2 linked regions of the Parabacteroides timonensis genome follow. The protein of the gene in region 1 interacts with the protein of each later gene in a pairwise test. Links are inferred from orthologs where the notes say so. Each region holds a gene or a part of one and is shown in the gene's direction. Other genes may lie near its edges. The genes, in order: topA and BQ7394_RS09215.

The links.
Region 2: the proteins of topA (region 1) and BQ7394_RS09215 interact in binary tests that used the Escherichia coli proteins (3 or more experiments, as listed by UniProt). The link is inferred for Parabacteroides timonensis from one-to-one orthologs.

What each region holds. Positions count from the first base shown.
Region 1 is NZ_LT669940.1:558,053-569,062, forward strand. Bases 3,055-6,034 are described here. They hold topA (type I DNA topoisomerase), read left to right. Parts: upstream 3,055-3,357; coding sequence 3,358-5,712; downstream 5,713-6,034. Other genes in these bases: BQ7394_RS02975 (tetratricopeptide repeat protein), read right to left, coding at 3,055-3,200; argS (arginine--tRNA ligase), read right to left, coding at 5,798-6,034. Outside these bases: BQ7394_RS02960 (PQQ-binding-like beta-propeller repeat protein), read left to right, coding at 200-1,804; BQ7394_RS02965 (porin family protein), read left to right, coding at 1,945-2,544; BQ7394_RS02970 (alpha-L-fucosidase), read left to right, coding at 2,689-2,943; more of BQ7394_RS02975, read right to left, coding at 2,937-3,054; more of argS, read right to left, coding at 6,035-7,591; BQ7394_RS02990 (DUF3575 domain-containing protein), read left to right, coding at 8,223-8,789; BQ7394_RS02995 (Mfa1 family fimbria major subunit), read left to right, coding at 8,903-10,510; BQ7394_RS03000 (FimB/Mfa2 family fimbrial subunit), read left to right, coding at 10,620-11,010. UniProt on the Escherichia coli protein: Releases the supercoiling and torsional tension of DNA, which is introduced during the DNA replication and transcription, by transiently cleaving and rejoining one strand of the DNA duplex.
Region 2 is NZ_LT669941.1:391,021-402,000, forward strand. Bases 4,660-7,609 are described here. They hold BQ7394_RS09215 (IMPACT family protein), read left to right. Parts: upstream 4,660-5,811; coding sequence 5,812-6,408; downstream 6,409-7,609. Other genes in these bases: uvrA (excinuclease ABC subunit UvrA), read left to right, coding at 4,660-5,500; BQ7394_RS09210 (hypothetical protein), read left to right, coding at 5,590-5,808; BQ7394_RS09220 (cation:proton antiporter family protein), read left to right, coding at 6,511-7,609. Outside these bases: BQ7394_RS09190 (LysM peptidoglycan-binding domain-containing protein), read right to left, coding at 1-250; BQ7394_RS09195 (T9SS type B sorting domain-containing protein), read left to right, coding at 332-1,687; BQ7394_RS09200 (lytic transglycosylase domain-containing protein), read left to right, coding at 1,665-2,639; more of uvrA, read left to right, coding at 2,660-4,659; more of BQ7394_RS09220, read left to right, coding at 7,610-7,716; Na+/H+ antiporter NhaA, read left to right, coding at 7,777-9,129; BQ7394_RS09230 (Riean_0653 family protein), read right to left, coding at 9,130-9,570; BQ7394_RS09235 (outer membrane beta-barrel protein), read right to left, coding at 9,600-10,247; BQ7394_RS09240 (hypothetical protein), read right to left, coding at 10,380-10,980.

The sequences.
Region 1 (11,010 bases):
GTAAATAAAAATTGTAATTGCTTGGATAGTCTATCTATTATCGGTGACGAATGACCGGAAGGGATATTTTAAAAAAGTGAGCTTAACTTTATTTCTTTTGCAATAGTTTCGATAGGGTGACGTTTATATAGGTACGATTGGTTTTATTTTTTATGCTGGTATTAATTAAGAATTGAAGATTTATATGCGAAATGACAATATGAAAAAAGCATTCAGTTTATTCGTTTGTTTGTTGATGTTCTATACTGTCGTTCATGGGCAGGATATGAAGGAGGTGGTGATAGGACAAACGATGGAGGGGAAAGATTTGATAGCACATGGTATTGAATTCGATGGCAAGGTGCGGAAATATAAGATGGATACAACAGCCACTTTTTTCATGGTGGAGATAGCCCACCTGACGAAAAACGAACGGTCTTATAAGAATAAAGGAGAGTTGATTCTTTTTGATTTCCAGAAAGGAACGGAGTTGTGGAGGAAGAAGATGAATTATCAGAGCGATCAGAGCGTTTTACTTTCTGAAGGCGTTTTGTTTAATTCGAAAGGTATTAAAAGTTCTTTCCTGGATATTCAGACCGGACAGGAAAAATGGAGTAAGAAAATATTTCCTTATGTACTGGATCATCAAAACAGCAAAATCTGGGCTTACAAGAATGGAATTTCGAAAAACCTAGAATGCTACGATACAAGCTCCGGAACACTTTTATGGACTCGGGAAGTACCCCATACATATGGTTGGAATTATGATGGGATGATAAATGATTCGACCAGGCTAATTGTTTCCGACGGGATGCATCTAGTGAATATCAACGATGGGACAGGGAAGAGTTATCCGATGAAGACTGGGACAACTAATTATACCGGAGCGGTTGCATTAGGCGCTTTAGGCATATTGACCGGTGCTCTGACTGGGGTAGTTACAATGCCGACCGGAGGAAATGCGGTTGTAGAGTTGGTCTCAAACGTTTTGAGAGAAGATTCCTTATTGTATTTTGCCAACCGGACGCAGTTGCTTTGTTTGGATGAACAATTGAAAATGAAATGGGGATACCCTCTGCCTGAGGAATTAACCTCAAATTCGGAGTTGTTTACCTATGATGACCGACTGTATATGATTAATTATGGTTGTGGTTACCGCGGAAATTTTCGGGATTGCTCTTCTGCATACGAAAAGATGATGATGGCGGTCAATATCGGAAGGCCTTTCATAGCCTGTTTTGACAAGAATACCGGTAAAAATATCTACCTGAATCAACTGACGAAAAAGAAAGACAAGATTGAGGATGCCTGTATAAAAGAAGACCGGAATACATTATATCTATTATTTGACGACGGCATGTCTTTTTGCCAATTGGCCGATAGTACGGAGATCGAGGTCTCTCCCTGGGATGAAAAGGCCAATGGTAAGTTACAAGGTTTTTTGCGCAACTTCTTTTATACGATAAATCCGGATAGTGTCTCTTTCCGTAAGATTATGCCGTCTGATTCATCCTCTTGTTTCGTATATAATGACCAGTATGATGTTTTTGAAGTTGATGAACAGATGAATATTATTCGCACCTATTCGCCTGGTGAGTTGTTTTTTACGGATCTGACAGGGGATGGATATTCTATCATCAGTCAGAATAAGACCCAATATCTGATTGATTTTAACAGTAAGAAATTGGCAGTGTTACATCTTCCCTTTGATTTATATCTGATAAAAGGTAAAGTGTATACGCTAAGTGAAGACAGGGATAAGATTCTGGAAATAAATCTGAAAGAACTTTTCCCGGAGCGATTTATTGACAACCCTATAATATAATAAGTAAAAATATTTGTTTATTCATTTTAGTATTTATCTTTGGTCTGTGTTTATGAGTAAAGACAGACATTGTGGGAGTGAAATAGTTTGAATTTATTGAGATAGTATTTTGTGTTTAATATCTAAAACAATTTGTAGTTATGAAAAAGAGCTTATTATTCTTACTTTTATTCGTTGCATTTCAGGTAAGTGCACAAGAATTCCATTTTATTCCGAAAATAGGTTTGAATTTTGCCAATATGACAAACTCTGATGGTAGTATGAAACCAGGTTTGAATATCGGGGTGGCAGGTGAAGTGATGATGACTGATCATTTTGCGATCGAACCGGGGATTTTCTATTCGATGCAGGGAACGAAAGGCAAAGATAGTGGTGTGACCATGAAAATAAAGAATGATTATCTGAATATTCCTGTTCTGTTTAAAGGATATGTATATGAGGGCTTCAATTTATTTGCCGGACCACAGTTGGGCTTTAAGGTGTCTTCAAAAATAAAAGCATCTCAATCGGGTACATCTGTTTCGACAAGTGAAGGTAGCGATTTATTTAAAACTGTCGATTTTGCTATTGTTATCGGTGCCGGTTACCAGTCGCCTATGGGATTCCTTGTTTCCCTGAATTATAATATAGGTTTGGCTAATACGATCAATAAAGATAAGATGTCTTCTCTTATAGGAGCAACAGTTGATGAAAAATCTCGTAATGGGGTACTTCAGTTCAATGTAGGCTGGCGCTTCTGATAGATTTAAAGCCGGATTATGCAAACTTTAAAACGAAATTTGGATAATTCGGCTCTGAAAGAATAATTATTTTTGTGGTATAAATTTTATTACCATAAAACAGACTTTTGTAACTTTCCTACTCTTATCCTTGTCTTACTCTTTGTGGGACCGAAAATCTTTTCACACGATGGAAAAGCGTATTATATGCCCTGGGAGTCTACTATCTGTATCAGCGAACGCTGGTTTTATAATACGACCGGCCAAAAGTATAAACCGGTAGATGAACTTGCCCGGTTATACCGTCAGTGTACGAAGAATGATAATATCCTTATCCTGAACTTTCCACCAGCTCGTGATGGAAAGATCCGGGAGAAAGATATTCAGGTACTGAATGAGTTGCGTAAGCAACTTCAGTGATTATACATATCTTTATTATAAAAATCTAATATTTTAATCTGGGCATTATATGCTGTTTGTGCTGGACTGTCAGGGTTGAGCTCGATAGCTGACAGATAGTTGTTTAGTGCCTGGCGTATATCCCCCATTTTGCGATATACATTTCCTCGCAGGTAAAACGCTTCATCGTCTGAAGCGTTTTTTTTAATGTATTCATCCAACAAACGCAATGCTTCGTCTGTTTTATTATCGTTGATAAGTTGTCTGATTGTTTCCATATTGAAATAATGCGATATTTTGTAGACAAAGATAATTCTGAAGAGGTTATATACATAATAATCACGGTTTAAAAAACTGTTTTTTTGTTACTGATGTACGGTTACGTTAATTATTTATGTATGTTTGCACTCGATTTCTAAAAAGTGAAAAGTGATTATGCAAAAGAATCTGGTAATAGTGGAGTCACCCGCCAAGGCAAAAACCATCGAAAAGTTCCTCGGGAAAGATTTTAAGGTTATGTCGAGTTACGGGCACATCCGCGATTTGAAGACAAAAGATTTTAGTATTGATGTCGAGCACGATTATGCTCCGCAGTACGTGATTCCGGCTGATAAGAAGAAGCTGGTATCCGAATTGAAATCCGAAGCTAAGACAGCCGAACAGGTATGGCTCGCATCCGATGAGGACCGCGAAGGAGAAGCTATATCCTGGCATCTGTATGAAGTTTTGGGATTGAAGCCGGAAAATACGAAACGTATTGTTTTCCATGAAATTACCAAGAATGCAATTTTGCATGCTATCGAAACACCGCGTGATATCAATATCAACCTGGTGAATGCGCAGCAGGCTCGCCGTGTATTGGATCGTATTGTGGGTTTCGAGCTTTCTCCTATCCTGTGGAGAAAGGTAAAACCAGCTTTGTCTGCCGGACGTGTGCAGTCGGTAGCTGTCCGTCTTATTGTTGAACGCGAACGTGAGATCAACGATTTCGTTTCGGAGGCAGCTTATCGTGTCATTGCTAATTTCACTCTTCCCGATGGAACGACTATCCTGAAAGCGGAATTAAACAAACGTCTGAAGGATAAGAAGGATGTTATGGAATTCCTGGAATCCTGCAAGACTGCTTCTTTCACTATCGATGAGATCACAAAAAAACCGGTAAAAAAATCGCCGGCACCTCCTTTTACAACATCTACCCTGCAGCAGGAAGCGGCTCGTAAATTGGGGTATTCCGTATCGCAGACCATGATGATCGCTCAGCGTCTGTATGAGTCCGGGTTGATTACCTATATGCGTACCGACTCGGTGAACCTGAGTGATCTGGCATTGGGAACAGCTAAGGAAGCTATTCTGGAAACTTACGGAGAAAAGTATCATAAGTTCCGCCAGTACCATACAAAAAGTAAAGGTGCACAGGAAGCGCACGAGGCTATCCGTCCTACTTATATAAGTAATGTAGAGATCAGTGGCTCTGCGCAGGAAAAGAAATTATATGAATTGATTCGTAAACGGACGATCGCTTCCCAGATGGCAGATGCTGAGCTGGAACGTACAACGATCTCTGTTTGTATCGATGATAAGAAAGAAAAATTTGTGGCTGTAGGTGAAGTGATCACCTTTGATGGTTTCCTTCAGGTGTATCGCGAAAGCTACGATGATGATAATGAAAAAGAACAGGATAAGGAGAATGGTTTATTACCTCCTGTTAAATTGCATGAAGTTTTGACTTTGAATGATATCGTGGCAACGGAACGTTTTACACAACGTCCACCGCGTTATACGGAAGCCAGCCTTGTTCGTCGTTTGGAAGAACTGGGTATCGGACGTCCTTCTACTTATGCTCCGACGATTCAAACGATCCAGAATCGTGAGTATGTAGTAAAAGGGGATAAAGAAGGGACCGAACGTGCTTATAGTGTTATCTCGTTGGCTAAAGGCAAGATCAAAGAGGCTGATAAGAAGGAGATAGTGGGGGCAGACCGTAATAAGTTAATGCCTACGGATATCGGAGCGGTAGTTAATGACTTCCTGATGGAATATTTCCCTTCTGTTTTGGATTATAACTTTACGGCTAGTGTCGAGAAGGAGTTTGATGCCGTGGCAGATGGCGAAATGGTCTGGACAAATGCGATAGATAAGTTCTATAAAATGTTTCATCCGATCGTGGAAGAAACAGCTGCTATAAAAACGGCCCATAAGGTGGGAGAACGTGAGTTGGGTATCGATCCGAAAAGTGGAAATCCTGTCTTTGTGAAGATCGGCCGTTATGGTCCGGTTGTGCAGATCGGTCAGGCACATACGGAGGATAAAGAAGCTCCGAAGCCTCAGTTTGCCACTTTGATGAAAGGTCAGTCAATCGAAACGATCACGTTGGAAGAAGCGTTGAAGCTATTCGACCTACCTCGTACGATCGGCGAATATGAAGGAAAAGAAATGGTTGCAGCAGTAGGACGTTTCGGACCTTTTATCCGTCATGACGGGAAATTTATCTCTATCCCGAAAGATCTGAATCCTCTTTCTATTACAGTAGAAGAGGCTATCGAATTGATCGATGAGAAACGTAAGAAAGACGAACAACGTTATCTGAAGAAGTTCGATGAAGATCCTGATCTGGAAATATTGAACGGTCGTTATGGCCCTTATATAACTTATAAGAAGGCAAATTACCGTATTCCGAAGACGGTTACTAATCCTGAAAAGCTGACGTTGGAAGATTGCATGAAGATCATTGCCGAGGCGGCAGAAAAACCTGCGACAACGAAAAAACGGACTACAAAGAAAAAGGCCTGATCGGTAGAGATCAGAAAGACATAAGAAAAAAGGATCCTGTTGAGTTAATCAGCAGGATCCTTTTTTATGAGTGATATTTCTGTTCTTACATTCTTTCCGGAACTTCGATACCCAGTAACGACATACCGGATTTTACTATTTTAGCGACGTTGGCAGATAATACCAGACGGAATTGTTTGATCTCGGCATTCTCTTCGCGAAGGATGGAGAAGTCGTGGTAGAATTGGTTATACTCTTTTACCAGGTCGTAGATATAGTTAGCAATGTATGCCGGGCTGTATTCTTTGCCGGCTTCTTTTACTGTTACTGCATAGTCTGCGATCATTTGGATCAACCCTTCTTCTTTTTCTGATATAGGCGTATTTGCCGGTAATTGTTCCGGTAAGACAATGCCTTGTTCGGCCGCTTTACGCAAAACAGAACAGATACGGGCATAGGTATACTGGATGAATGGGCCGGTGTTACCGTTAAAGTCGATCGATTCCTTCGGATTGAAGGTCATATTTTTACGCGGATCGACTTTCAGGATGAAGTATTTCAGGGAACCTAAACCGACAACGCGGGAAATATTGGCGGCTTCTTCCGGAGTCATTTCGTCTAATTTGCCTAATTCCTGTGATATTTCGTGGGCAGTGCTGATCATTTCTTCCATCAGGTCATCGGCATCGACAACAGTACCTTCACGACTCTTCATCTTTCCTTCCGGCAGTTCTACCATACCGTAAGAGAAGTGTACCAGACCTTTCCCGAATTCGAAGCCCAGTTTATCGAGCAGGATAGAAAGTACCTGAAAATGGTAATTTTGTTCATTTCCAACCACGTAGATCATTTTGTTGATCGGGTAATCGTCAAAACGCAGTTTGGCAGTACCGATGTCCTGTGTCATATAAACGGAAGTACCATCGGCACGGAGCAATAGTTTCTCATCGAGTCCGTCTTTGGTCAGGTCGGCCCATACAGAACCGTCTTCGCGGCGATAGAAGATCCCTTTTTCAAGTCCTTCCATTACTTTACCTTTTCCTTCCAGATAGGTTTGAGATTCGTAATAGATCTTGTCGAAGTCTACGCCCATCATCTTGTAGGTTTCATCGAAACCGGCATATACCCAGTTGTTCATCTTTTCCCACAAAGCACGAACTTCTGTATCTCCGGCTTCCCATTTGCGAAGCATTTCGCGGGCTTCGGCCATGAGTGAAGACTGGGCTTCTGCTTCTTCTTTTGTCAGACCTTTAGCTTCCAACTCTTTTAATTCCTGTTTGTAGTGTTTGTCGAACAGTACATAGAAATCGCCGATCAGGTGATCCCCTTTTTTGCCGGATGATTCGGGTGTAACGCCGTTACCCCATTTCTGCCAGGCAAGCATCGATTTACAAATATGGATACCGCGGTCGTTTACGATATTGGTTTTAACCACTTTGTTTCCGTTGGCCTTCATGATTTCAGACAAACTGTAACCAAGCAGGTTGTTACGTACGTGTCCTAAATGCAAAGGTTTGTTTGTATTGGGGGAAGAATATTCGATCATCACCAGAGGGGATTGATCTGTGACAGGAATGATCCCGTAGGATGGTTGTACGTTGACCGTATTCAACAGATCAATCCAGTAAGGACCGGCAACTGTCAGGTTCAGGAAACCTTTGATCACATTGAATTCAGATACGGCCGGTTCATTTTTCTGCAGGTATTCGCCGATTTCCTGTGCAGTCTGTTCCGGTGATTTCTTCGATGCGCGAAGGAAAGGGAACACAACCAGGGTAAGATGTCCTTTAAACTCTTTCTTTGTCTTTTGCAACTGTATCTGACCGGCTGCAACATCTGCTCCGTACAGTTCTTTTATGCCGGCAATGATTGCACCGGTGATCTGCTGTTCAATAACCATATTCTTACTTCTTATATATCGGATTTTATTTTGTGTGCAAAGGTACATGATTATTTTCTAAAAACCTTCGTATAGCTGTTTTGAATTAACAGTTAGCATGGGCTTTACTATATTCTTTTTTGCTGGGGTTTATTTGTGTTTTTGCAGACGGGATTTTGTTTTGTGTTCGGATAGTATGTGTAAAAAAGGTAAGCAAGCAGGGAGTTTCGAAAAACGAAAAAGCCAACAGGCTTTGTTGTGAAATGGGTAGCACGCCGTGTCGTGTGCGTATGATATCAGAAACAGTCATGGCGCAATGATTTATTTGACATTATCGATCTTTGTGATATTATAAAAAGAGTGTTTTTGGGATAAATTATAGACTTTAAGTTACACCAAATTGGGCTTGGGTTGTAAGTAATGGAATATAACTTTAGATTCGGTTGATTTCGTAGAGTAAGAGCCTGACGACACTGGGATTATAACATAACTTCATTTGGGATAACAAAAGGTTATGAAAACTGTAGGAATAGTATTTTATGAATTTTATAATTGAGAATTGGATGGTTAATATTTTAATAGTAACGACTGGGCTTAATACGTCAGACATGAAGATGCGAAGTTTTAATATTGGCTCATTAATTGGGATTGCATGAGGACCGTTTTTTTACTTTTCATTTTCCTGATATTTACGGTGACAAGTGCTTTCAGCCAAAAAGTGGCTGTAAAGTCTAACTTGCTCTATGATTTGACTACCACCATGAACCTGGGAGTTGAATTGGGCTTGAGTAAAAAATGGACGTTGGACGTTTCCGCAAACTATAATCCTTGGAAATTTGGAGATGATAGCGATGCTATGCGTCTGCGTCATTGGCTGGTACAACCTGAATTACGGTATTGGACTTGTGAGAAATTCGTGGGACATTTTCTGGGAATTCATGGACACTACGGAGACTACAATGTAGGTGGAATAAAATTCCTGAGTGACAATATGGAAAAGAGCCGTTACCAGGGAACTCTTTACGGAGCCGGGCTTTCGTATGGTTATCAGTGGTTGTTGAGTAACCGTTGGAGCATGGAAGCGGTGGTAGGGGTCGGTTGGGCCCATCTGAACCAGGATAAATATCCATGTACAGCATGTGGCGACAAAATTCAAAAAGACAGAGATTATTTTGGTGTGACGAAACTTGCACTTTCGGTTGTTTACTTTTTTAAATAACTTTTCATTTACTCAGTATAAAAGAAATATCGGGTATAGTAGATGCTAAACTTCTTTATTATCATAGTTATAATTAAAATTTATCTAACAATCATAATTAAAATTTATTCAGAATGAGAATCAAATCTATTTTTGCCGTATTACTGGCTATAGCCACAATGGCAAGTTGTTCAGACAACGTTGAAGGAGAAGGGCCTGATACTGGCACGGATCCTTCGGGGACGGCTTATATGTCGTTAAATGTAACGTATCCAGATCTAAAGTCACGTGCTTCAATAGAGAAACCTGCTGAGAAAGAAGAAGGTGATATTAGAGAGTTCTATGTATTGACGTTTGATGTAACCAAGAAATTAATCAAACATGCTAATGCAACGAATTATTATACTAGACTTTCTGGTGAAAACACAACTGAAGCTCTTAAAGTAAATCCAGACACCAAATTTTTGCTTGTAGTTGCTAATCCGGGAACTAAAATGGAAGGTAGACTCGCTTCCTTAGGTTCAACAACGACTTATAATGATTTCAATGAAGCAATTGTTTTAGATGCTCTTACCAGCAGTCAGACTCCTGATGCTCTTGTCGGAGAGATCATGGCATCAGTGAACCCTACTACTGGCATTGGTCAATACTTTACGATGATTAATGTAGGTACCTATGAATCGGGATGGCCGGATGATGGTTTGCTTGATGTAACCACTAATGTTATAAAGGTTGATCCTCAGGGTACATATAAAACAGACGCAGAAGCTAAAGCTGCGGCGAGTGCCCCTGGGAATAAAGCAACCCTTAAAATTGAACGCCTAGCGTCTAAAATGGTTGTAAATGCTGTTAAAGAAAATATTACGGTGCACCCATCGGGTGCAGAGTTTGAGTTTGGAAAGTGGATACTTGATTATCGTAACAGTACATTTTTCCCTTATGCTAAGAAGAGTGATATAACCGGCGGTCATACGGGAACTTTTTATGATGGTCAGAACTTCTATACAGAAGATCCTAACTACAGTTTACCTGATCAGGAAACAGGAATTATTTTAAACAAAGTTTCTGATTCAGATCCTGTTCCGGTTGATGCACTATGGAAGGGGAGTACTAAAGCGGATTATTGTATTGAGAATACGATGGCTGCGGATGCACAAAAATTTGGAGCAGCTACACGTGTAGTTATTAAAGGAAAGTACTGTCCTAAAGATTTTACTTTGGGAGACGATTGGTTCTATTATAATGGTCAAGCTTATGACCTTGCGTCTCTAAAAACAGCTTATGATGCTGCTAAAGTAGCGCAGTCAGCTATGGGTGATTTACTTATTGCGGCAACTGATAAATTTTTGGTAGAGGTAAATAAGGCAAATAATGCTATCAGTACTTCTGATCTTAGTGCACTCACTAAAGAGCAGCTGGTAGATATTGAGGATGGTGGTGAAATTACCAAAATAGACGATTGTCTTTGGTGGTATCAAGGTAGTCTTAATTATTACTACTACGAGATTCGGCATGATAATTCAGAACTTCCTAATATGGCTTTTGGTAAATACGGTGTAGCCCGTAATAACTGGTATAACTTGACTCTGAAGAATGTCAGAGGTAAAGGTACGCCATGGTATCCTGGTGGTGGTCCTGAAGATCCAGATCCGGAAGAAGATATTGACCAGGATAGTGCTTATCTGGATTTCGAAATAGAGGTAGGTCCATGGATTTTCTGGACTACAGATTTTGATATCTAATAAAACTCTCAAATAAAGTAACCAGGTAGGGGATTACCTGCCTGGTTCTTTCCGTTTTTTAAGTAGTCAGCCTTCGGGGTGTCATAGCTAAAAGAATAAACAAAAAAATATGTTCGGAAATATCAAACAGTTGTTCTTGCTTATCATATTCCTTGTACCGGCTTCGTGTACCTCGATCTTTGAGGATATGCCCCGTTGCGAGCTGTGGTTGAAATTCGTATTCGATCATAATATGGAATATGCGGACTCGTTTAGTCCACAGGTGAAATCGGTAGACGTATTCGTGTTCGACAGCAATGATAAACTATTATTCACCAAACGTACCGAAGCTGCCGGATTAGTCGATGGTAACAGAATGCCGTTGGCAGACGATCTTGCATACGGGAAGTACAAGGTGCTTACTCTCGGAGGGTTGTCCGATAATTTTCGTGTTTCCGATTATCTCGGACAAGATGTGGTTCCGGGAGTTACAACACTTCAACAATTTATGTTTGCCCTGG
Region 2 (10,980 bases), on another replicon or contig:
GGATCTTTAAAGTGGCGCCGGCCTTGATCGACTCGCGGCTTTCGGGGTTCAGACGATAAATATCATCTACCGTCACTCCGTACATAGTAGCGATGGAATAAACGGTCTGTCCCCGCTCTATGGTATGATAAAATATATTATCATTTAGTTCGTTAGTAGTAATAATCCGTGCTCTGTTGTTTTGTGAATGCAAAGAAATACAGGCAAAACTCAGGCATAATGTCAATACGTATATACTAATCTTATTCATTTGCTGATTGGAATATTTACCGCAAAGATAGTGTATGTCCGTATAAAATACTAATTTTGGAAGCTAATTAGGTTATAATATATGCAAAGGAATTGTTTACGAAGAGTGGTCGGGACACTCTGTTTTCTGTTGTTGGTACTTGCAGCACATGCTCAAAAATATACGGTGACAGGGGGGCAAGGGACACCTCTGCTGGTTGATGCGGATGATTCTCAAAACAAGAACCAGCGTTTGGAAGTATATCTTGTATATGGTATGGATAATGTCGAGATTAGTTATACGTCTGCTTCTACTTCTCATCAATGGTACAGGTATAAAACGAAAAAACTGGAAGCAGAGAAGATTGCTTCGGTTCAGAATGGGACAACTTCCGTTATTAGTAATCTGGAAGAAGGTTATGGTTATTTTGTAGAAGAAAGTGGCCTTTCTGAAGCTTATGTCTGGATTATCGATTATAGTAAATATGCTTTTGATGTCACCAATCTATATGTAGATACAGAAAGAAGTAATTGTGATTATATGGCTTTGGGGGGAAGTGTGGATATGAAGGATATGAAATATTACACACCATTGGGCTCTTCCAAAATATTGAATCGGGAGTTTGATATAATCTATCAGACGATGAAGCAGATGGGAGAGGATGGCATTTATACCACGGTGACAGTCGATACAGTTATTAATCCTTTCGAAAAAGTACTTGATCCTCCGCTTTGTGATACGGACGTCACTTTGAAAGGCGACCTCTTTGCCCGTCATTTCGGAGTGGAGAAGGTGATAACGACTGATGTCTATCAAGCCGTAGCGGTAGAGGCTGTAATGAAAATTGATACCTTGTCCTACGCAAGCGATATCCCCAATATGGTAGTGAAAGGAGATAGTCTGTCGGCCCCTGTCGAGTTTAATTTTACAGCAATAGCCAATATTCCCGTAGCTGCTGTATTCAAGTGGTCTATCTTCCAGAAGAATGAGGGTACGGAGAATACAAAGCTATTGGAGCAGAACGGAAATAGAGAAGATATCAATTATACCTTCAACCAGAATGGTACTTATATTGTTTCTTTAGAGGTATCAGACCGAACGTTGCAATGTACGAATATTCTGCCTGAAGTTACCATAAATATCTCAGACACTTATCTCGAAGTCCCTAACGCATTCTCTCCCGGAACGACTCCCGGTATAAACGACGAGTTCAGGGTAGCTTATCGCTCCCTAAACAGTTTCAAATGCTGGATATTCAATCGGTGGGGGGCAGAAATCTATCATTGGACAGACCCGTCGCAAGGTTGGGATGGTAAGAAAGGAGGGAAGTATGTGGCTCCCGGTGTTTATTTTTATGTGATAGAAGCTACCGGCTCGGACGGTAAACGATTAAAGAAAAAAGGTTCAATTAACATTCTTAGATCAAAGAGAATAGATGATGAAATTATCGAAGAATAGTATATTTAGTTTTTTGGCAGGTGGCTTGCTTTGCCTGACGGCCTGCCTGTCAATCAGTTCAAGTGATTCAGAAAAAGTATTGGAAGGAAAGCCTGTCGTTATGGCGATGACGGCTTCACCGGATATCCCTGCGTCTTTGGATTTTTGTGGAGAACCGATAGACCTGACCCGCTACAATATGCGTGAAGGGTTCGATCGCGAGTTGAGTAGTTTTACCTATTTCCATTCTACTACCATGTTGCTGATCAAGCGTGCCAACCGTTACTTTCCGGTTATCGAACCGATATTGAAGGCGAATGGTATCCCTGACGACTTTAAATACCTGGCAGTGATAGAAAGTCACCTCGACCCCCGTGTGTCGTCCCCGGCACGTGCAGTCGGAATGTGGCAGTTCCTGGAAGGAACGGGTAAGCAATATGGCCTGACGGTTACGCCCACGGTCGATGAACGTTGTCATGTAGCCAAAGCAACCGAAGCAGCCTGTAAATACTTGAAGGCTGCCTATGCTAAATACGGAGACTGGCCCAATGTTGCCGCCTCCTACAACGCCGGTATGGGACGTATCTCCGGCGAACTGACCAAGCAGACGGCCGACAGTACGTTCGACCTCTGGCTGGTGGAAGAAACAAGCCGCTACGTTTACCGTATCATGGCTATCAAACAGATATTTGAGAACCCCTACAAATATGGTTTCGTGCTTCGTGCCGAAGACCTGTATAAGCCGATAGAATGTGAAGATGTAACGGTGTCGGCCGATATCCAGGACTTGTCAGACTTTGCACAGAAGAACGGGATCACTTATGCAGACCTGAAACGTTTCAACCCCTGGTTGCGCGACCGTAAGTTGCTGACACTGGGTAAGACCTATACGCTTCAGATCCCCAAACAAAACGAGATGTATTACAAAACTCCCAACACCTATGTCCATCATTCGGGTTGGGTGGTAAGATAAAACGCCGACAGTAAAAAAGTATGAACGATAAGAATGCATTGGAGGGCGGACGTATTTCCGTTTTAGGCGCCCGTGTTCACAATCTGAAGAATATAGATGTAGAGATACCCCGTAACAAACTCACCGTCATCACAGGGATGAGCGGTAGCGGGAAGTCGTCATTGGCTTTCGACACGATCTTTGCGGAAGGACAACGCCGTTACGTGGAGACATTCTCCGCTTATGCCCGTAATTTCCTTGGGAATATGGAACGTCCGGATGTAGACAAGATCACAGGACTGAGCCCGGTTATCTCCATCGAACAGAAAACGACCAACAAGAATCCCCGCTCGACAGTCGGTACGACTACCGAGGTGTACGACTTTTTCCGTCTGCTTTATGCCCGTGCGGGAGAGGCTTACTCGTACCTGAGCGGTGAGAAGATGGTTAAATATACAGAGGAAAAGATACTCGAACTGATCCTGGAGCATTATAGCGGAAAGAAAACTTATCTGTTAGCCCCGTTGGTGCGTAACCGTAAAGGACATTATAAAGAACTGTTCGAGCAGGTTCGTAAGAAAGGTTATCTGAATGTTCGCGTAGACGGTGAACTGAAAGAGATCTTCCACGGGATGAAACTCGACCGTTATAAGATGCACAGTATCGAAGTGGTGATCGATAAAATGATCGTATCCTCTTCCGACGAACGCCGGTTGAAGGAAAGCCTGCGTATTGCCATGAAGCAGGGGGATGGACTGGTATTGATCCTCGATGCCGATACGGACGAGGTGCGCCATTACAGTCGCCAGTTGATGGACCCTGCAACCGGATTGTCATACAGCGAACCGGCTCCCCACAACTTTTCTTTCAACTCCCCCCAGGGAGCTTGCCCGAAGTGTAAGGGACTGGGGCAGGTCAACCTGCTGGATATGGAAAAGATCGTGCCTGATCCTTCTCTCAGTATCTATAATGGTGGTATCGTTGCTCTCGGAAAATATAAGAATTCATTGATATTCTGGCAGATCGAAGCCTTGTGCGAAAAGCATGGGGTAACTATCAAAACCCCGATCAAGGATGTTCCGGAAGAGGCCATGGACGAGATCATGAACGGTACGGACGAGCGCCTGCAAATCAAGAACGAGTCGCTGGGTACTTCCAACTATTTCCTGTCTTACGAAGGGGTTGCCAAATATATCCTGATGCAGCAGGACAGCGAAGCTTCCGCCTCTGCCCAGAAATGGGCCGGACAGTTTATCAAGATGACCACCTGTCCCGAATGTAGCGGTCAGCGGCTGAATAAAGAAGCCTTGCATTACCGGATTGCCGGAAAGAATATTGCGGAACTGTCTGCTATGGATATTGCCGAACTTTACGAATGGCTCGACGGGGTGGAAGAGAAGCTCGACCAGAAACAACTGCAGATCGCCACCGAGATATTGAAAGAGATCCGTTCGCGTCTGAAATTCCTGTTGGATGTGGGACTGGATTATCTTTCCTTGAACCGTGCGTCGGCAAGCCTTTCCGGCGGAGAGAGCCAGCGTATCCGTCTGGCGACTCAGATCGGTAGTCAGCTGGTGAATGTACTTTATATCCTGGATGAACCGAGTATCGGCCTGCATCAGCGGGATAATGTGCGTCTGATCAATTCACTGAAAGAACTTCGTGATACCGGCAACTCGGTCGTTGTGGTGGAACACGATAAAGATATGATGCTGAATGCCGACTATGTGGTCGACATGGGGCCGAAAGCCGGTCGCTTGGGTGGCGAAGTAGTTTACGAAGGAACACCCCAGGATATGCTGAAAGTAAATACACTGACTTCTGCATACCTGAACGGGGAGACTGAGATAGCTGTTCCTGCCGAACGCCGGCAGGGAAACGGTAAGTTCATTACGATAAAGGGGGCCAGCGGCAATAATCTGAAGAATGTCAATGTGACTTTCCCGCTCGGAACGCTAATCTGTGTGACCGGTGTATCCGGTAGTGGAAAATCTACCTTGATCAACCGCACCCTGCAACCGATCCTGAGCCAGCATTTCTATCGTTCGCTGGAAGATCCGTTGCCTTACAAGTCGATCGAAGGTATCGATAATGTAGATAAGATCGTCAATGTCGACCAGTCGCCTATCGGCCGTTCGCCACGAAGCAATCCGGCTACTTATACCGGTGTCTTTTCCGATATCCGTAACCTTTTCGTCGATCTTCCCGAGTCGAAAGTCAGAGGGTACAAACCCGGACGTTTTTCGTTTAATGTATCCGGTGGTCGTTGCGAAACCTGCAAGGGTAACGGCTACAAGACCATCGAAATGAACTTCCTGCCGGATGTATTGGTTCCTTGCGAAGACTGTCATGGCAAGCGATATAACCGTGAAACACTCGAAGTCCGCTTCCGTGGTAAATCCATAGCCGATGTGTTGGATATGACGATCAATATGGCTGTGGAGTTCTTCGAGAATATCCCGACCATCCTCTCCAAGATAAAAGTCCTGCAGGATGTAGGGTTGGGCTATATCAAACTGGGTCAGCCTTCCACCACCTTATCCGGAGGGGAAAGCCAGCGTGTAAAACTGGCTACCGAACTGGCCAAAAAGGATACCGGCAATACTTTATATGTATTGGATGAACCGACTACCGGTCTTCACTTTGAAGATATCCGTGTCCTATTGGGTGTCCTGAACAAGCTGGTGGAAAAAGGTAACACCATCATCGTGATCGAGCATAACCTCGACGTGATCAAATGTGCCGACTATCTGATCGACATGGGGCCCGAAGGCGGACGCAAAGGTGGCCAGGTCTTATTCACCGGCACTCCCGAGGAAATGATCAAGAAGAAAAACAAGAGTTATACGGCTCCGTTCCTGAAAGAGGAGTTGAAACGATAACCTGGCACAGGCAAGCTGGGAATATGACATGCCTATCCCGGTTTGCCGGCATAACTAAGACAGAATAGTAACTAAGTAAAGACAGATATATGAAGAATCCTATCCAAATGATCAAGCAATGCGTAGAGAAGGAAGAACCTTACTTCCTGCTGCGCGGACAAGATATATGTGCTTTGGCGGCGATTGAAACATATTACGCTGAGGTGAAGAAAAAAGTTAAAGATCCTTACTTCATAGAAGAGATCGAAGAGATAATGAAAGACTTCCGGGCCTTCCGGGAAGAACAGCAAACCCATATTCCGGATTGATCGATGGCAGACGACAGTTACAGAACTATTCAGCAAGTAGCAGAGGGCTATTACACAGAGAAGCGTAGCCGCTTTATCTCGTATGCCATCCCCGTGCGTACGGTCGAAGAGGTGAAGGAGCAACTGGATAAATACCGTAAACAATATTACGACGCCCGCCACGTCTGTTGGGCTTATATGCTGGGACCCGATCGCCAGACTTTTCGTGCGAACGATGACGGCGAACCATCCTCCACGGCAGGTAAACCAATACTGGGGCAGATCAATTCCAACGAGTTAACCGATATCTTGATTGTTGTCATTCGTTATTTCGGAGGAATAGAGCTAGGTACCAGCGGTCTGATCGTCGCTTACCGTACAGCAGCAGCCGAGGCGATTGCCGCAGCCAAGATCGAAGAACGCACGGTGGATGAAGATATCACTGTCGCTTTCGAATACCCTTATCTGAACGGAATTATGCGGATAGTGAAAGAGGATAATCCTATGATTGTATCGCAGAAGTTCGAAATGGACTGCGAAATGACCCTCCGTATCCGAAAGGGAGAAGCAGAACGGTTAAAGAATCGATTACTGAAAGTGGAGTCGGCATATCTCAAGTAAATTATTAATAATCTGAAACATGGGTTATCGGCTATTTTCGATTTGAGAGGATTTTCTTAATTTTGTTCTCTCGAAATCTAAACAAAAATAGCTGATAGAATAATGAAGAAGATTCTTTTATTTTCTTTTTTCTTAGTGATTGGTCTGGTCGTGTCGCAGTTTCTTCCTACGATGGTAGGAGAGAGTTATTCGATGGTGAAGACAGTATCCAATACACTATTGTATGTGTGCCTGGCCTTTATTATGATAAATGTTGGCCGGGAGTTTGAAATGGACAAAACCCGGTGGAGATCTTACACGGAGGATTACTTTATAGCAATGGCTACCGCTGCTTTTCCCTGGATATTTGTTGCATTGTATTATATGTTCGTCTTGCTTCCCGATATCTACTGGTCGAGTGGCGAAGCCTGGAAAGAAAACCTGCTGTTAAGTCGTTTTGCCGCGCCTACATCGGCGGGTATCTTATTTACCATGCTTGCTGCTGCCGGATTAAAGGCCTCCTGGGTCTATAAAAAAGTACAGGTGCTGGCTATCTTCGACGACCTCGACACTATTTTATTGATGATCCCGCTTCAGATCATGATGGTGGGGTTACGCTGGCAATTGGGAGTCATCATCCTGATTGTGATGGTATTGCTTATGCTCGGATGGAAGAAGATGGGTGCCTATAATATGCGTCAGGACTGGAAAGCGATCCTGCTTTATGCGGTTATAACGCTGGCCATTACCCAGGGTGTTTATCTGATATCGAAACATTTCTATGGTGAAGAGGCCAGTATTCATATCGAAGTGCTGCTGCCGGCATTCGTACTGGGTATGATTATGAAACATAAGCATATCGATACAAAGGTCGAGCATAATGTGGCTACGGCCATCTCTTTCCTGTTCATGTTCCTGGTGGGGGTCAGTATGCCGGTGTTCTTCGGTATCGACTTTGCGAAACAATCGGCTGAAGCGGCAACGATCACCGGAGCACAACCCATGATGTCGTGGCCGATGATCCTGTTGCATGTTCTTATCGTTTCTTTCCTGTCGAATATCGGAAAGTTATTCCCGTTGTTCTTTTACCGCGACAGACGTAAACGTGAACGTTTGGCACTGTCGATCGGAATGTTCACCCGTGGAGAAGTAGGAGCGGGGATCATTTTTATTGCCCTCGGCTATAATCTTGGTGGGCCGGCCCTGATGATTTCTGTGCTTACTATTGTGTTTAATTTAATTTTAACTGGTATATTTGTAGTCTGGGTGGAGAAACTTACCCGTAGCGCCTATCAGCTCGAAATGGCAGAGAAGCAACAAAAAGAATAAGAGTTAGAATAATAAACGGAGACAGGGCAGCAAGCTGTCTCCGCAAACCTTGAACACAGAATGGATCGTACTATTAATGTTATCCTGAAACCATTGCGCCGATTCGCTACACAAAAATCGAGTGCCAGTTTTCTATTGTTTATGGCCACTATACTGGCTATGATATTGGCAAATTCTCCCTGGGCGCACGCTTATCATCATATCTTGTCTTATCCCATCGATCTTCAGGTCGGTAAATTCGGAATGTTTTCTCACCACGGGGAACCTATGCCGATGCTGGCCTTTGTGAATGATGCCCTGATGGCTGTCTTCTTTTTCGTGATCGGATTGGAGATCAAGCAGGAGGTCTTGATAGGTGAACTTAGTTCGATGCGTAAGGCGATCCTTCCGGTCATAGCTGCTTGCGGCGGTATGATCGTACCGGTTCTTTTCTATATCCTAGTTTGTAACACTTCTCCGGAAATACGTGGTGCTGCTATTCCGATGGCTACCGATATTGCTTTTGCCCTGGCCGTTTTGGGACTGTTGGGTAAACGGGTGCCTCTGGGGATGCGGATTTTCCTGACGGCGCTGGCGGTTGTCGATGATATTGGCGGTATAATTATTATTGCTTTGTTTTATAGCGGGGATATTGCCTATCAGCCGTTGTTGATATCGCTGGCTTTGCTTGCATTATTATATGTAGGAGGGAAGATGCGGATAAATAATAACCTGTTTTATTATATTGTCGGTTTCTTCGTCTGGGTATTGTTCCTTGAATCGGGTATTCATCCGACGATAGCCGGTGTATTGGTGGCATTCACCGTCCCTGCCCGTCCGAAGATCAACCTGAACGACTTCACCTGCGATATGACCGGCTATCTGAATATGCTGGATTATACGGAGGTTCGCCAATCCAAGAAAGCGGCGGTACTGACACCGACACAGATACAGGTTCTGAATAATATACACTCGCTGGCTGATAGGACGATCAGTCCGTTGCAGAGTATTGCCGACAAACTGCATCCGTTGGTAAACTACCTGATCCTTCCGTTGTTTGCGTTTGTCAATGCGGGTGTCACGTTTGGTGATATCCAGCCGGCATCGTTGGTGAATGTTCCGTTGGCTGTTGTTGCCGGTCTGTTTATCGGAAAGACACTGGGGATTTTCTCTTTCACCTATCTTTTTGCCCGTACGAATATGGGCTCTTTACCGACAGGAATGACCCGTATGAATTTATTCGGTGTATCCATGCTGGGTGGTATCGGATTTACAGTAGCGCTATTTATCGCTAACCTCTCCTTTATTGGTATGGGCGATGCCGGGATCGATTTATTGAATCAGGCAAAACTCGGCGTTTTTGCCGGCTCATTCATCTCCGGTCTCTGTGGTTATCTGATTTTGAAGAAGGTGTTGCCGAAGAATGTTGTATAGTTATTCATTATAATGTACATCGAAACGCCCGAACGTCACACGCTCGCCTTCAAAGCGTCCGCTGATGATCTGGGAGTTGCTGTCGTATCGGGTAATAAAGACCTTTCCGTCCGGTAGCTTTTCATTTCCCCATGAGAATGAAGTGTAAGGAATCTCCTGGTTCTCGACCGGGTTTTCTATGCAGAAGCTGATGGCCAGGTCTGGCTTTACCCATACGTTGACATGCATGGTTTCATCATAGGATATATAATCGAAATTAATAGAGGGGCCATTGAAGGTGCTATATCTGCCGCCGACGTATAACCAGCCGTCGACCAGACATCCGAAAGTTTCGGCACCGGTAGTTGTCTCTTCCGGCATCACGGTGACATCCACCGTCTCATCTTCTGTGCAGGAGAAAAGAAAGGACAGAAAGCATAAAAGGAATATATATTTTTTCATGATGTGACGAATTTAATAGTTGCTTATAATTAGAAATGATATCCGAGACCCAACGATATGTTTAGTCTGGAGACTTTCAGACGGTCTTCCGACGGGAACTTGACCTGGATTGTCTCTCCATGATATCTGGAATCTACTTTCCTTAGATTAGTAAATACATACTGTATATCAGCCGAAATACCCCAGCGAGGCGTTAGCATATATTCTGCATTAGCCCCGATATTCCCCGCAATACGTCCCCCGGATACACGACGCTCTTTTTCGTATACCATACTGTTATTTTTATAACGCAGGTAACCGGTACCTAGATTCAGGCGTACATTCATCCGTTCGCTACTTAAACAATAGAAGGCAAACTGCGGTGCGATATAATGTGTATATACATGATCGGAACTATATTCTAAAGAGCCTTTCGAACTATATCCGGAATAAAGAAAACCGAAGCCGATCCATTTGAAAGGATGTAAATAGTATTGTGCATCCCAGGAGATCCCCGAACAGAGATCGCGCTCATAACTATGTGCTGAATTTGTCAAACCGGCTGTCCCACCTAACATATTTGCATATCCCATATGTAGTGATACAGAATGCATCTTTGTTGGTTCTTCAGCATGCAAGTAGCCGGAAATTAGTAATATACAGAATGTGGTCAGGTAAAGAAACTTTTTAGGCTTCATAAGAATTAGAGTTTATATGTGGCACAAATATATAAAAGATTATCGGTTGATCAGATACTCCGTGTAGTTAAAAAACGAAAGGCACAGACCCTTGACAGGGATGGCGCCTTTGTTTTTCAGATATGAGGACTATTATTGCATACGTCTGATCGATGCATAATTAAATTCATCGCTCAGATAATCATTTTCCGTGAATTTATAACCCTGAGGCCCCCAGTTGCCCATTGCCAGCATGGCAATCATTGTCAACGGGTTGAAATTTGTCATATCGCCTCCGGCAGCTTCCAATGGGATTGATTTCATTAGTTTTTTCATATTGTGTTCATAGCTTTTATTGAAAAGCATGTTACGATATAAAGCCAGAACTCCGTCACCATGTTCTTTGCGGTTCCATTCCAATACATAAGTACCGTCGTTGGCATCTGCTTTGGCTTTGATATCTTTCAGTTTAGCAGAGTTGGCATCTGCAATAATGAATGTAACAAAACCATCTTTGTCTACTTTCGGCATTTCTTCATCATAAATAGAGACATAAGAATAAGTCTTTTGTGATCCGAGGCAGACAGACCAGTAACGAACATCCGAGGTTGCATATTCATTTACACCTTTAGGTGCCGTCGGAGGAATAAAGCGGAAAGTAGCTACTTCACCTTCATTCAACTTGATGCGTGAGAATAAGTAATCAGCCGGAGTATTCGGGTACATCAGGCTTAATGGCGCGCGCATAAAAGGA